Regions from separate parts of the Acidovorax sp. GW821-FHT09B03 genome, predicted to be linked through region 1. Evidence: riboswitches for the same ligand, from Rfam matches in the RefSeq annotation. Region 1 holds a riboswitch; the other holds the start of a gene.
The links. Region 1 has a riboswitch for cyclic di-GMP ahead of AC07PA_RS04160 (methyl-accepting chemotaxis protein). Riboswitches for the same ligand answer to the same signal wherever they lie in the genome.

Region 1 (7,202 bases):
TCGGAGAACAGCGCAAACTCCTCGTTGGCGCTGAACTTGTAACGGGCCGGGTGGGCGATCACGGCCATGCCGCCGGCCTCGGTGATCCAGCGCACGGCATCGCCCAGCCGGGCCCAGCGGTGCGGCACGTAGCCGGGCTTGCCTTCGGTGAGAAAGCGGCGGAACACCTCGGAGGTGTCCCTGCAGACACCCGATTCGACGAGAAAGCGCGCAAAGTGCGTGCGCGAGATCAGTGCCGGGTTGCCCACGAACTTCAGGGCGCCTTCGTAGGCCCCCTCGATGCCCACCTGGGCCAGCTGCTGCGCCATGTCCCGGGCCCGGTCACCGCGACCGCCGCGCGTGGCGACGAGGCCCTCGGCCAGGCGGGCGTCGTCCGGATCGAACCCCAGGCCGACGATGTGCACGGTGGTGTCGGCAAAGGTCACCGAGATCTCCACGCCCGTGAGGTAGGCCATGCCCTGTGCGCGGGCGGCCGCGGCGGCCCGGTGCTGGCCGCCGATTTCGTCGTGGTCGGTCAGCGCCCACAGCTCGACCCCGTTGGCCTTGGCGCGCGCGGCCAGGTCCTCGGGGGTCATGGTCCCGTCGGATACCACGGAATGGCAGTGCAGGTCGGCGTTGAGCAAGGTGGTCACCGACCCATTTTAGGGCTTGTACCGATAACGCGGGGTGCCGATTCCAGCAACACTGGTTACAAGGGCGCGGGCTCTGTTGCCGTCCGGCCTGTGGCCGTGACGGCGGCTGGTGGTTTGAAGACGGTTTCCTGAGGCAAAAACCCACAAAGCAGGGGCAGGTGATGCCCTTGCAAAGCACAAGAACCTGTTGCAAGGATCGACCATGAAATTCGACAACCTGCGCGTGGCCCACAAGATGTGGAGCGTGATCCTGGGCCTGCTGGCACTGATGCTGGTGACCGCCATCTGGACCCAGTGGTATGGGCGGCAGGTGACGGCCGAGACCGAGCGGTCGGTCGAGAAGTACGAGTCCGCCATCACCACGGCAGTGAGCTGGCGCGGGCTGGCCGAGGTGGCCGTCACCATGTCCATGGCCAGCTTCGTGACCACGGACGCAGCGCTCAAGGCTGACTTCGATACGCGCGTGGCGGCCCTCACGGCGCGCATCACGCCGGTGCAGGAAAAGATCGGCAAGAGCTCGGTGTCGGCCGATGACAAGGCCGCCCTGGCCCATGTCGCCGCCACCCGTGCCGACATCCGGGGGCAGACCGACAAGCTCAAGGAGCTGACCGACGCGGGCGACGCGGCGGCCAAGCAGGACTACCTGGCCAAGGTCTACCGCCCGAAGGCGGTGGCCTACCTGGAGGCCATCGACAAGTTCGTGGCAGTGCAGGAGCGCCAGCGCGACGCGGCGGTGCAGGCAGCCCGCGACTCGCGCGCCAGCCTGGTGGTGATCGGCGCGGTCGCCGCCATTGCCGTGGTGGTGCTGGGCATGTTGATGGCAGCCCTGCTGGTGCGCTCCATCACCCGCCCGCTCGATCGCGCCGTGTCGCTGGCCGAAGCCATCTCCGCCGGCGACCTCACGCAAAACATCCATGACGACCGCAAGGACGAACTCGGCGTGCTGACGCGTGCCCTGTCCGGCATGTCCACCCGCTTGCGCACCGTGGTGAGCGAGGTGCGCGTGGGCGTGGACTCGGTGTCCTCGGCCTCGGTGGAGATTGCCAATGGCAACCACGACCTGTCGGCGCGCACCGAGCAGACGGCCTCCAACCTCGAAGAGACGGCGGCCAGCATGGAGCAGCTCACGGCCACGGTGTCGCAATCGGCCGACACGGCGCGCCAGGCGAATCAACTGGCCGGTACCGCCGCCCAGGCGGCAGCACGCGGCGGCGAAGTCGTGGGCCAGGTGGTCAGCAGCATGCAGCAGATCACCGACAGCTCGCGCAAGATCGCCGACATCATCGGCACCATCGACGGCATCGCCTTCCAGACCAACATCCTGGCACTGAACGCCGCGGTGGAAGCAGCCCGTGCCGGCGAACAGGGCCGGGGCTTCGCCGTGGTGGCCAGCGAAGTGCGCAGCCTGGCGCAGCGCAGTGCCGAGGCGGCCAAGGAGATCAAGACCCTGATCGGTGCCAGCGTGGAGAACGTGGAATCGGGCTCGGCCCAGGTGGCGCAGGCCGGCCAGAGCATGGAAGAGATCGTCTCCAGCGTGCGCCGGGTGAGCGACCTGATCGGGGAGATCACGGCCTCATCAACCGAGCAGCGCGACGGCATTGCCCAGGTCAACCAGGCGGTGACGCACCTCGATCAGATGACGCAGCAGAACGCGGCGCTGGTGGAAGAGTCCACGGCGGCAGCCGCATCCATGCGCGACCAGGCACAGAAGCTGGCCGAGGTGGTGTCGATGTTCAACGTGGGAGCCATGCCGGCACGGGCGCCAGTGGCAGCACCGCCACGGCCTGCACCGGCTGCCAGCCGGCCGGTGGCCGCGCCAGTCCGCAAGGGCGTTGCCGGCAAAGCGCCCGCACCTGCCACCGCACGGCTCACGGCGTCGGCGCCCAAGCCGGCAGCGGCCCACAAGCCTGCTGCAGCCGGGCCAGCCCCCGCACCGGCCCCTCGGGCCACGGCCAAGGGCGGAGACGACGATTGGGAAAGCTTCTGAGGTCGTCCCCAGGGTTCCAGGCGCAGCGGCCTGGGGTGCATCGCCTTGACTGCCATTGGGCTGGTGGCGGCACCACGCCCGCCTGAATGTCTCTGGAGTGCTTCCTCCAAATTGGGGTTTTTCCCGGTGGGCTGAGGCATTTGCCGGCGCCCGGCTGTCGTAGGCTATGGGCTGTTGGATGTAATTAAATGTTTCTGCGGCCAGGTGCCCGCAGTCCATCGGGCATCCGGGCCAGATCCACAAGGGAAAGAGATCCATGCAATTCGACAATATCCGCGTCTCGCGCAAGCTCTGGGGTGCATTCCTGGGGCTGATGATCGCGATGCTGCTGCTCTCGAGCTTCGCCCAGAACCGCGGCAACAACGCCATGTCGTCGGCGATGGACGACATCATCGAGATCGAGGGGCGCATCTCCTCCGCCGTGCGCTGGCGCGGCGCCACCGAGACGGCCGTCAACATGGTGATGGGCGGCGCCGTGACCACCGATGCCGTGCTGGCCGAGCAGTACGGCGCCAAGGTCAAGGAGATCATCGGCGCCATCAACAAGGTGCAGGAGAAGATCGTCGCCTCGGCCACCGCGCCCGAGGAAAAGGCGGCGCTCGACAAGGTGCTCGATGCGCGCAAGGCCGTGCTGGCCGCCACCGCCAAGACCTGGGAGCTCAAGGGCGCGGGCGACGCCGTGGCCACGCAGCAGTTTGCGGACAGGGAGTTCGCACCCCTGGTCACGGTCTACCTCAAGGCCCAGGACGATTTTGTGGCGGTACTGGAAAAGCGCCGCGATGCGATCCGCGCCGACGCCACGGGCCGCCGCATCCAGAACGCCATTTCGGGGATCATCCTGTCCATGGTGCTGCTGGGGGTGGGCATCTTCCTGGCCTGGCGCCTGGTGCATTCCATCAGCGACCCGCTCGACCAGGCGGTCAAGACCATCGACGCCATCGCCGCGGGCGACCTCACGCGCGAGCTGCACGCCACGCGCAAGGACGAGTTCGGCCACATGCTGCGCTCGCTCTCGGCCATGTCGGCGCGCCTGCGCGGCGTGGTGACCGAAGTGCGCCACGGCGTGGACTCGGTGTCCTCGGCCTCGGTGGAGATCGCCAACGGCAACCACGACCTGTCGGCACGCACCGAGCAGACGGCCTCCAACCTCGAAGAGACGGCGGCCAGCATGGAGCAGCTCACGGCCACGGTGTCGCAATCGGCCGACACGGCGCGCCAGGCGAATCAACTGGCCGGTACCGCCGCCCAGGCGGCAGCACGCGGCGGCGAAGTCGTGGGCCAGGTGGTCAGCAGCATGCAGCAGATCACCGACAGCTCGCGCAAGATCGCCGACATCATCGGCACCATCGACGGCATCGCCTTCCAGACCAACATCCTGGCACTGAACGCCGCGGTGGAAGCAGCCCGTGCCGGCGAACAGGGCCGGGGCTTCGCCGTGGTGGCCAGCGAAGTGCGCAGCCTGGCGCAGCGCAGTGCCGAGGCGGCCAAGGAGATCAAGACCCTGATCGGTGCCAGCGTGGAGAACGTGGAATCGGGCTCGGCCCAGGTGGCGCAGGCCGGCCAGAGCATGGAAGAGATCGTCTCCAGCGTGCGCCGGGTGAGCGACCTGATCGGGGAGATCACGGCCTCATCAACCGAGCAGCGCGACGGCATTGCCCAGGTCAACCAGGCGGTGACGCACCTCGATCAGATGACGCAGCAGAACGCGGCGCTGGTGGAAGAGTCCACGGCGGCAGCCGCATCCATGCGCGACCAGGCACAGAAGCTGGCCGAGGTGGTGTCGATGTTCAACGTGGGAGCCATGCCGGCACGGGCGCCAGTGGCAGCACCGCCACGGCCTGCACCGGCTGCCAGCCGGCCGGTGGCCGCGCCAGTCCGCAAGGGCGTTGCCGGCAAAGCGCCCGCACCTGCCACCGCACGGCTCACTGCGTCCAAGCCGGCAGCCGCGGCCCACAAGCCCGCCCCCGCCGCAGCGGCCCCGCGTGCAACCGCCAAGGGTGGGGACGACGACTGGGAGAGCTTCTGACCCTGCGCCCGGAGCGCCAATACCCATGAAAGGGCAGCCCAGGCTGCCCTTTCTTCATGCAAGATCGGCCCCATCGCCATCGAAGAAAGGTCTGCCATGCCCCTGGTCAACATCCGCCTTGCCAACCGCGACATCCCCACCACCTCGGCCCAGAAGGCCGCGCTGATCGCCGGCGTCACCCGGCTCATGGTGGAGGTGCTCGACAAGAAGCCCGAGACCGTGACCGTCATCATCGACGAGGTCGATCCCGACAACTGGGGCGTGGGCGGCGAGCAGGTGACCGTGGTGCGCCAGCGCAGCAAGGGCCCGACCCAGGCCTGAGGAGGAGGGGGCACAGCCCCCCTCGCCTATACCCGACCAACTTCCTGACATATTTACTTACAGGTAGGATCGGCCGCACAAAGGCACACCCGTACGAAAGTCGGGGTCGCAAAGCTTCCGGTCTGAGACCTCGTGCGCGAGGGGGTATGGCAGCGGGGCCGCTGATTTCCGGATGACTTGCGTCCTCGGGTGACTTGCCGCCAGGCAGGGCGCCCCTTCAGGGCGCGCCACTGATCGCGTGCCCGCTTCTGCTCCCCGTGTGTCGACTGCCTTTGTGGCGCCCCTCCCGGGATGGACGGGGCTGGGCGCCCCTGTTCCAGTCCACACGATGAATCTCGGGGAAAAGCAATGAAGTTGAACGATATCCGGGTGGCCACCAAGATGTGGGGCACGATCCTGGGCCTGTTGGTGCTGATGCTGGGGGTGTTTGTCTTCACCCAGTACCGCTCCAGCCTGGCCATGGAAGCGGCGCTGGCCGACGTGCAGCGCTACGAATCCAACATCACCGCGGCGGTGCGCTGGCAGGGCCTGACCGAGACCAACACCGAGCGTTCGCTGGCCAGCATGGCGAGCTCCGACGAGGTGATCGAGAAATTCTTCGCCAGCCGCCAGGATGCGGGCTCGGCCCTCATCAGCGAGGTCCAGACGGGCGTGCGTGCCACGGCGGTGTCGGAGTCCGACAAGGCCGCGCTGGCCAAGGTGGGCGAAGCCCGCGGCACCCTGCTCGACACCCTCAAGAAGCTCCCCGCCGTCAAGGCATCGGCCGAGCCCGGCGCACGCAAGGAGTTTGCGCTCAAGGAATTCCTGCCGACCTCGGTGGCCTACGTCGATGCGCTCAAGGGCTTCGTCAAGGTGCAGGAGGCACAGCGCGACGCGGCCAAGATCGAGGCCCGGCATGCGCAGCGCAACGCCACGCTGCTCGGCCTGTCCAGCGCCGCCGTGGTGTTCGTGATCGGCATCGTGCTGGCCTCCCTGCTGGTGCGCTCGATCACGCGCCCGCTGGACCGCGCCGTGACCGTGGCCGGCGCGATTGCGGGCGGGGACCTGACCCAGCAGGTCCACTCCACGCGCAAGGACGAGTTCGGCCAGTTGCTGCAGGCCCTGTCGCTGATGGTGGGCAAGCTGCATGGCGTGGTGACGGAGGTGCGCCGCGGCGTGGATTCGGTGTCCACCGCCTCCAGCGAGATCGCCAACGGCAACCACGACCTGAGCAGCCGCACCGAGCAGACGGCCAGCAACCTGGAGGAGACGGCCGCCAGCATGGAACAGCTGACCGCCACGGTGTCCCAGTCCTCGGAAACGGCGCAGCAGGCCAACCAGCTGGCCGTGGGTGCGGCCCAGGCGGCCACCCATGGCGGCGAGGTGGTGGCCCAGGTGGTGGTCAGCATGCAGCAGATCAGCGATTCGTCCAGGAGGATCGCGGACATCATCGGCGTGATCGACGGCATCGCCTTCCAGACCAACATTTTGGCGTTGAACGCGGCGGTCGAGGCGGCCCGGGCGGGTGAGCAGGGCCGTGGCTTTGCGGTGGTGGCCGGCGAGGTGCGCAACCTCGCCCAGCGCAGCGCCCAGGCGGCCAAGGAGATCAAGACCCTGATCGGCGCCTCGGTGGAAACCGTGGAAAAGGGCTCGGCCCAGGTGAGCCAGGCGGGTCAGGCCATGGGCGAGATCGTGGGCGGCGTGCGCCGCATGACCGATTTGATCGCGGAGATCGCCGCGTCGGCGAGCGAGCAGCGCGATGGCATCGGGCAGGTGAACCAGGCGGTGACCAACCTGGACCAGATGACGCAGCAGAACGCCGCGCTGGTGGAGGAATCGGCCGCGGCAGCGGCGGCGCTGCGCGACCAGGCCCAGCACCTGGCCGAAGTGGTGTCGGTGTTCAACGTTGGCGCGGCGGCCGTGGGCTACGCCAGCACGCCTGCCGCAGCCCCGGTGCGCAAGTCCCCCGCAACTGCGCCGCAGCCCCCGAAGGCGGCGCCGGCCAAGGCGGCACTGCCGACCCGAAAGGGCGTTGCGCCGCGGCTCGCGGAAAAGGCCGCCAGCACCCAGGACGATGACCAGTGGGCGAGCTTCTGATGAACGCATTGAACCCGACCGCCGGCGTGCCGCTGGCCGCTGCAGGCCAGTACCTGAGCTTTCGCCTCGGCGAAGAAAACTACGGCATCGACATCATGAAGGTGCAGGAGATCCGCTCCTACGAGCAGCCAACGCGCATGCCCAGCGCCGCAGGCTTCCT
Region 2 (7,202 bases), on a different contig from region 1:
CTTCGAGAAAACCGTCGGCGCTCGCGGCCAGCAGCCCGAGCGGGGCGATCAGGGGCTCGGGCAGCACGCCGCGCGGCACGCGCACGCGCGCCGGGCCCCAGGCATCCTTCTGGCTCTTGAGGGCCGGGCCGTAGACGTCCATCACGATGCGCGCCAGGTCCTGCAGCGTCTGGCGCAGCTGGCCCGAGTGCTTGGGGATGTCGGCGATTTCTTCGACCTCCAGCAGCGCGCCGATGCGCAGGCCGCGGCTGGCCAGGCGCTCGATCCAGGTCACGCGGCTCAGGTCCATGCTGCAGGCGAACTGGTCCAGCGCGGTCGCGGGCAGGTGGTGCGCCTCGTCGAGCACCAGCAGGCAATTGTCCAGCTCGGGCAGCACGCGCGCGCCCAGGGACGACAGCAGCAAGTCGTGGTTGGCGACGATCACCTGGGCACCGACCAGCTCCTTGCGCTTGTCGTAGTAGGTGCACTGGCTGAAGGCCGGGCAGTGCTTGCCGGTGCAGGAGGCGCCCTCGGCCGCCACGGCGCTCCAGACCTCGGGCTCGGGCGGCGTGTCCAGGCTGTCACGGTCACCGTCCCAGGCGCCCTTGGCCAGGGTCTGCGACATGGCCGAGTAGAACTGGATGCGCGCCTCGGTCTCCTGGCGCGGGCGCTTGGCGCGTGCGGCGGCCTCTTCCTCGGCAAACAGGTCGTCTTCGGGCTCGTCCTCGGCCTCGCCGGTGCCGGCCAGACGGTCGAGCTTGAGCTTGCACACATAGCGCCCGCGCCCCTTGGCCAGCGCGAACTTGAAGGGCTGGGGCAACAGCTTGGCCAGGGCCGGAAGGTCCTTGTTCACCAGCTGCTCCTGCAGCGCCACCGTGGCGGTGGATATGAGCACCCGCGTGCCGCGCGACAGCGCCATGGCGATCGCGGGTGCGCAGTAGGCCAGCGACTTGCCCACGCCCGTGCCGGCCTGGATCACGGCAATCGAGCGGGTGGGCGCGGCCTCGCCCGCCTCTTCGTCCACCTTGCCCAGCGTGGCATGGCTGAAGGTCTGCGCCACCTGCTCGGCCATGCGCCGCTGCCCGCCGCGGCTGCGAAACCCCGGCGTGGCCTGCACCACCGCATCGAACGACTGCAGGGCCGCCTGGGCCCACTCTGTTGAAGACATAAGGACGAGAGTGTGGCATATGGTTGGGCATACAGTGTTTTGCAGCCTCGGCATCCTGTCGTGCAGATGGGGAATGGGCCTACACCGCCCCGCGCCCGGTGCTCCTACGATGGTCAACAACCCACCTGCGCCCCTGTGACGCCAAGGAACACCCCATGCCCACGACCGCCGATCCCCGCACGACCGAAGCCTCGGTGGACACCACCAGGCGCCAGACCGCCGCCACCCCCACCCGCGGTGACGCCGATGCCGCCAACGCCGCGCAGGAAGAAAACCCCAAGCTGCCGCACGAGCGCGACCAGTCGGTCGACATGACCCATGGCAAGCCCGACGCACAGGTACAGCAGGCCTACCGCGACGTGCAGCGCGGCCTGCAGGACACGGACCGCGGTCCCCCGGCCGACAAGGCCTACCAGAAGCAGAAGTAGCCTGGCCCACGCCGCGCAGGCCGCCCTGCCGGTGTATGCGCCAGAACAACACCCTAAAAACGCCCGCCGGGTGCGGGCGTTGCTGCGCGCCAATCAATGGTTGCCAGCGCAACCCATTCCCCTATACTGAAAAGCACTGAAACGGCACCCCCGTGCGAAAGCCGGGCCCGCAAAGTCACCGGTCTACCGGTACCGAGAGCCTGTCTCGGTGCCCACGACAGCGGGACTGCCACGTTGTTATCCAGGGTTGCTCAGGGAAGCCGCCGTCTCAGTGGTCACCACACCCAACCGAGAGGCCGCCCCAGCGATGCAACACCGCCCAGGTCCCGCACTCGCCGTTTCTGCTCCTGATCTTCCTGCTTCGAGCGCGGGCCGGGCCATCCATGGCCGCCTTCACGGGCGCCATCCTGCTGCACAGGGGGCTTGACGGATATGGGCGACGGGCTGGTCATCGGTACCCAGGACATTGCGCAGAAGGACCAACTGGTGCTGCGCGCCCTGGTGCGCCTGCTCGACGGCGGCGTGAACATCCGCGCGCGCTTCAGCGAGCAGCTGGCCGAGTGCAATGTGGTCTTCGTTCCGGGCCACTGGCCCTACCGTTTCCATGCGCCCTGCATCACGGTGCGCGTGCTCGACCCCGCCGACACCGGCGCGGCGCTGGAGCAGACCGCTGACCTCACCGTGGCCACGCCGCTGCGCATGAGCAACGTCATCGCCGTGCTGCAGTCGGCCACCCAGCGGGTGTACGGCGTGTCGCAGTTCGATCCGGTCAAGGGCCAGCGCGCCCTGTTCGAACTGCTCGGTGAGCACACCCGCACGGCCGAGCGCCGCCGCGCCGTGGTGCCCATGAGCGCGGGCCAGCAGGTCGTGTTCGACTTCGTGCAGCAATTGGTGCACACCTCCATGCCCATGGAGGTGCTGCTCTCGGGCGCCTACACACTGGGCGAGCCGCATCGCGTGAGCCCGGTCGAGGAAGAGCTCATCCGCTCCGTGCCCTCGCACAGCCTGCGGCAGCTGCTGTGGAGCCTGGCGATGCGACTGGCGCAGAAGGGTGCCAGCGCACCGGTGCGCACGGGCCACTACCGGCTGCTGCGCTGGCCCGATGCCATCGGCCTGTCGTCTGCAGGCCACCCGCGCCTGGCGGCGCTGCTCACCAGCCGGGCCCTGAGCTACGAGCAGCTGTGCGCCAAGAGCGGCGTGCCCGAAGCGACGGTGCGCTGGTTCCTCGAAGCCAGCCTGGCCCTGGGCCTGGCGGTGGAGGAGACCGCGCCTGCGGCTGCCGCTACCGCCGTGGCGGCCCCTGCGCCGGCGGCCAAGACCCCTGTTCCTGCCGCCACCCCCGCAGGCTGGCTCGGCAATCTTCGAGAACGGCTCAAGCTATGGTGACGCCCTCCTCCGCGCCTGCGGTGTTTGCAGGCGGCTCCCGCGATCTCAAGATCGTTTTCACCGGCCCCATGGGCGCCGGCAAGACCACCGCGATCCAGGCCATCAGCGATGGCCAGGCCCTGTCCACGGACGTGCCCATCACCGGCTGGGCCGAGCTGCCCATGCCCGGCAAGACCATGACCACCGTGGGCCTGGACTACGGCGAGTGCCAGATGGATGGCGGCCAGTGGAAGCTCAAGCTCTTCGGCACGCCCGGCCAGGAGCGCTTTCGCTTCATGTGGGACATCCTGGGCGCGGGCGCCTTCGGCCTCATCGTGCTGGCCGACAACTCCCAGCGCGACCCCGTGGGCGAGGTGGCGCGCTACCTCAAGGCCTTTGCGCCGCATGTGCCGGCCCGGCGCACGGTGGTCGGCGTGGGCCGTCTCGACACCCACCCCTCGCCCGGCATTGCCGATTACTGCGAGCAACTGGGTGCCCTGGGTTACAACCCCCCGGTGCTGGAGGTGGACGTGCGGCGCGATGCCGACGTGCGCCTCCTGCTGTCGGTCCTGGTGAGCATGGCGGAGATCGAACATGAGTAGCAGCAGCAACCCCAGCGGCACCTCTGGCCTGGTGCCTGTCGCCACGTCCCTGCGCCTGGTCACCATCGCGCAGCTGGCCGGGCTGCTCGGTGAGCTGCAGCGCGGCACCCCGGGCATCCTGAGCGCCACGCTGGCCAGTGCCGACGGCTTCACCGTGGCCTCCACGCTCTCGGACAGCCAGGACGCCGACAAGCTCTCGGCCATGTCCGGCTCGCTCAGCGCGCTGGCCGGCGCCATGACGCGCGAGGCCGGCCACAGCGCGCCCGAGCGGCTGATCCTCGAATCGGGCAGCGGCCACATCGTCTCGATGAACCTGCCCGTGCCTTCCGGCGACCTGGTGCTCACCGTGGTCACCAACGAATCATCGCTGCTGGGAAAGCTGCTCTGGAGCTGCCGCAACACCGCCGACCAGGTGATTGCTGCCTGCGCCACGGTGCCGCAGCCGGGCTGACCCCCTTCCATTGCCGTTCCCGTTCCCTTGTTCCACCACCACCGGAGACCCCGCCATGGCATTGACCCCCAAAGAACTCCTGAACCAGCTGATGCAGACCGAGGGCGCGATGTGCGCCGCGCTGGTGGACTACAACAGCGGCATGTTGCTCGAATCCGTGGGCAGCGGCATGGACCTGGAGCTGGCTGCCGCGGGCAACACCGAGGTCGTGCGCGCCAAGATGAAGACCATGAAGTCGCTGGGCATGCAGGGGAGCATCGAGGACATCCTGATCACGCTGACCCACCAGTACCACATCATCCGCCCGGTGGAAAAGCACGACGGCCTGTTCATCTACTACGTGCTCGACCGCAGCCGCGCCAACCTGGCCATGGCACGCCGCAAGGTGCTCGAGGCCGAGTCGCAGACCGCCATCTGAGTACCGTCAGGCGCCGCGCGTGAACCAGCGCGGCAGCTCGGGCAAGGCCTCTTGCAGCGAGCCGAGCACCGCCACGCAGGCCTGCGCCACCTCGGATGCGGGCTGCAGCAGGTCGGGCACCACCACCAGGCCCATGCCAGCGGCCAGGGCCGCGCAGGCACCGTTGTGGCTGTCCTCGAAGGCCAGGCACAGCGCCGGGTCCACGCCTAGGCGTGCGGCCGCCAGCGCATACAGCGCCGGGTCGGGCTTGCCGCGCAGCACCTCGTTGCCCCCGGCCACGGCCTTGAAGTGCGGCAGTACGCCCACGCGCGCCAGGCGCTGCGCGATCTCGTCGGTGCGCGAGGACGAGGCCACCGCACACGGAATGCCCGCGGCCTGCAATCGCGCGAGCAGCGCGGCCGCACCAGGCTTGAGCGGGAACAGCAGCTCCTTGCCCTCCCCTTCCTCCAGCGCCGACCGCACCGCCACCATGGCCTGCTCGAACGGCGCCACCCCGCCCAGGTGCGCCTGCAGGATGGCGTGCGAGTCCTGCGCGGCCTTGCCCACCACCTGCAGGTAGTCGCTCTCGCGCAGCACCACGCCCAGGGCCAGGGCCGCATCGGTCCAGGCGCGCAGGGTGGCGCGCTCGGAATCGATGAGCAGGCCGTCCATGTCGAAGATGGCGGCAGCGAAGGGCGGGCGAGGTGCTTGCATCGAAATATGATGCCCGTAAAAGCCAATGCCTTGAGGGAACATGGAAGCCATCACGCGATTCACGCTGGTCTGCAAGAACGACGCCGATGCCGATGCCTTGCATGCCGTTTTCAGCACCCCCGATGGCGCACCGCTCGGAGCGGCCATCAAGGCTTTCTTCGCGGCCCGCAAGATCGCCATCCACCCCACGGACCACCTGGGCTTCGACCACTATGGGCGCTCGGGCCGGGTGATCGACGCGGTCTTTACCGCAGGCTCCACCGACGTCGGGGACTTCATCGCCCCCCTGTCCAAGGTCTGCCACGCCCTGCATGCGGAACTGGTCGATGACGAGGTGGCGCGCAAGCTCGAATACGGTTTCATCGACGGCAGGAAGAAGCCGCCCGCCGACGTGGTGGCGCTGATGAAGACCCTGGCCCCGACCGCCCAGCTGGGCCGCGTGGGCAGGGCCATCGAGGCCGCCGAGCGCGAGCAGAACGACCCGACCTATGCCTTCATCCGCGCCATCGGGTTCTCCAAGAACCAGGCCACCGTGCAGGCCCTGCTGGAGAAAGGGGCGGACCCCAACAGCAAGTTCTCCTCAGGCTACTCCTGCCTGAACAAGGCCATCACCGACAAGCGCGTGAAGGTCGTGCAACTGATGCTGGAGCATGGCGCCGACCCCAACCTGCCGCACAAGGGGTCTCCCAACCTCTACGAGGCCTGCCGGTTCTCCGCGCCCAAGATCGTGGACCTGCTGCTGGAGCATGGCGCCGATCCTGACCTGCGCGAGAAGGGATCTTCGGAAACCAGCTACCCCATCGAGATCGCCATCTATTATCACCAGGCCAAGATCGTGCAGTCGCTGCTGGACAAGGGTGCCGGCACCCGCGGCCTGCCCAAGCTGGCCAATCTGCTGAAGTTCACGGCCACCTCGTTCGACGCCATGCACGGGAACCTGGACGGCAAGCTCGCCATCTTCAAGCTGCTGGTGCGCGACCCGGCGTGGAAGGCGGAGCTGCGGGAAAACCGCGACCGGCTGACCGGCATGCTTGAGCAGTCGTTCGCCGCCTACAAGTACCAGACGCCCAAGGACCGCAAGGACTTCGACGACATCCTCGCGTTCGTGGCTGCGGCCTGACCTCCCGAGGTCAGCCGCGTTGCTGCAGCGCCCGCTCGATGCGGTTGCGTTGCACGGTCGTCTTGGGCACCTTGAAGGGGAACCAGCTGCGCACGTCCTCCTCGAGGCCGATGCCGTGCATGTAGTTGTAGATGGCCTTCTTGAGCGCCCCGCCCAGCGCGTCGTGGTCCACGCCCGTGGGGTCGTTGAAGCCGATGTCGTTCTTGGCGAAGCTCACGGGCGGCAGGGGCTCCAGCGTCACGCCGTATTCCTCGGGCGCCTTGCCCACGGGCGAGTGCACGGTGCAGGCAAAGCGGTGGAAAAAGCCGCTCTGGATGCAGCCGTTGGCGAACAGCTGGCGCACGTACTCGAGCGCGTCCACCGTGTCCTGCACGGTCTGCGTCGGAAAGCCGTACATCAGGTAGGCATGCACCAGGATGCCCGCGTCGGTGAAGGCCCGCGTCACGCGCGCCACCTGGTCCACCGAAACGCCCTTCTTCATGAGGTCGAGCAGCCGGTCCGAGGCGACTTCGAGCCCGCCCGAGACGGCAATGCAGCCGCTGTCGGCCAGCAGTTCGGCCAGTTCGGGCGTGAAGGTCTTCTCGAAGCGGATGTTGCCCCACCACGAGATGCCCGTGTTGCGCGCGATCAGCTCGGTGGCCAGGGTCTTGAGCGCTTTGGGCGGGGCCGCCTCGTCCACGAAGTGGAAGCCCGTCTGCCCCGTCTCGCGCACGATGGCCTCGATGCGGTCGGCCAGCACCGCAGCCGAGGCACCCTCGTAGCGGCTGATGTAATCCAGGCTCACGTCGCAGAAGCTGCACTTCTTCCAGTAGCAGCCGTGGGCCACGGTGAGCTTGTTCCAGCGCCCGTCGCTCCACAGCCGGTGCATGGGGTTGAGCATGTCCAGCAGCGACAAATACTTGTCCAGCGGCAGCCCGTCCCAGGTGGGCGTGCCCACCTCGGCGAAGGCGATGTCCGCCTCCTGCATGTTGACGTAGC

Region 2: it holds a riboswitch for cyclic di-GMP, as region 1 does, so the genes downstream of both, AC07PA_RS02060 (hypothetical protein) here and AC07PA_RS04160 (methyl-accepting chemotaxis protein) in region 1, are expected to answer to the same signal.

Annotation. Positions count from the first base shown of each region.
Region 1 is NZ_JBWKPP010000002.1:167,870-175,071, forward strand. It holds gene AC07PA_RS04140 (3',5'-nucleoside bisphosphate phosphatase) at 1-632, opposite strand, end outside; gene AC07PA_RS04145 (methyl-accepting chemotaxis protein) at 835-2,619, shown strand; gene AC07PA_RS04150 (methyl-accepting chemotaxis protein) at 2,876-4,645, shown strand; gene AC07PA_RS04155 (tautomerase family protein) at 4,742-4,966, shown strand; cyclic di-GMP riboswitch class I at 5,039-5,132, shown strand; gene AC07PA_RS04160 (methyl-accepting chemotaxis protein) at 5,315-7,042, shown strand; gene AC07PA_RS04165 (chemotaxis protein CheW) at 7,042-7,202, shown strand, end outside.
Region 2 is NZ_JBWKPP010000001.1:449,904-457,105, reverse strand. It holds gene dinG (ATP-dependent DNA helicase DinG) at 1-1,147, opposite strand, end outside; gene AC07PA_RS02065 (hypothetical protein) at 1,303-1,575, shown strand; cyclic di-GMP riboswitch class I at 1,709-1,809, shown strand; gene AC07PA_RS02060 (hypothetical protein) at 1,999-2,961, shown strand; gene AC07PA_RS02055 (GTP-binding protein) at 2,955-3,542, shown strand; gene AC07PA_RS02050 (roadblock/LC7 domain-containing protein) at 3,535-3,993, shown strand; gene AC07PA_RS02045 (hypothetical protein) at 4,049-4,411, shown strand; gene AC07PA_RS02040 (HAD family hydrolase) at 4,418-5,104, opposite strand; gene AC07PA_RS02035 (ankyrin repeat domain-containing protein) at 5,145-6,224, shown strand; gene AC07PA_RS02030 (B12-binding domain-containing radical SAM protein) at 6,235-7,202, opposite strand, start outside.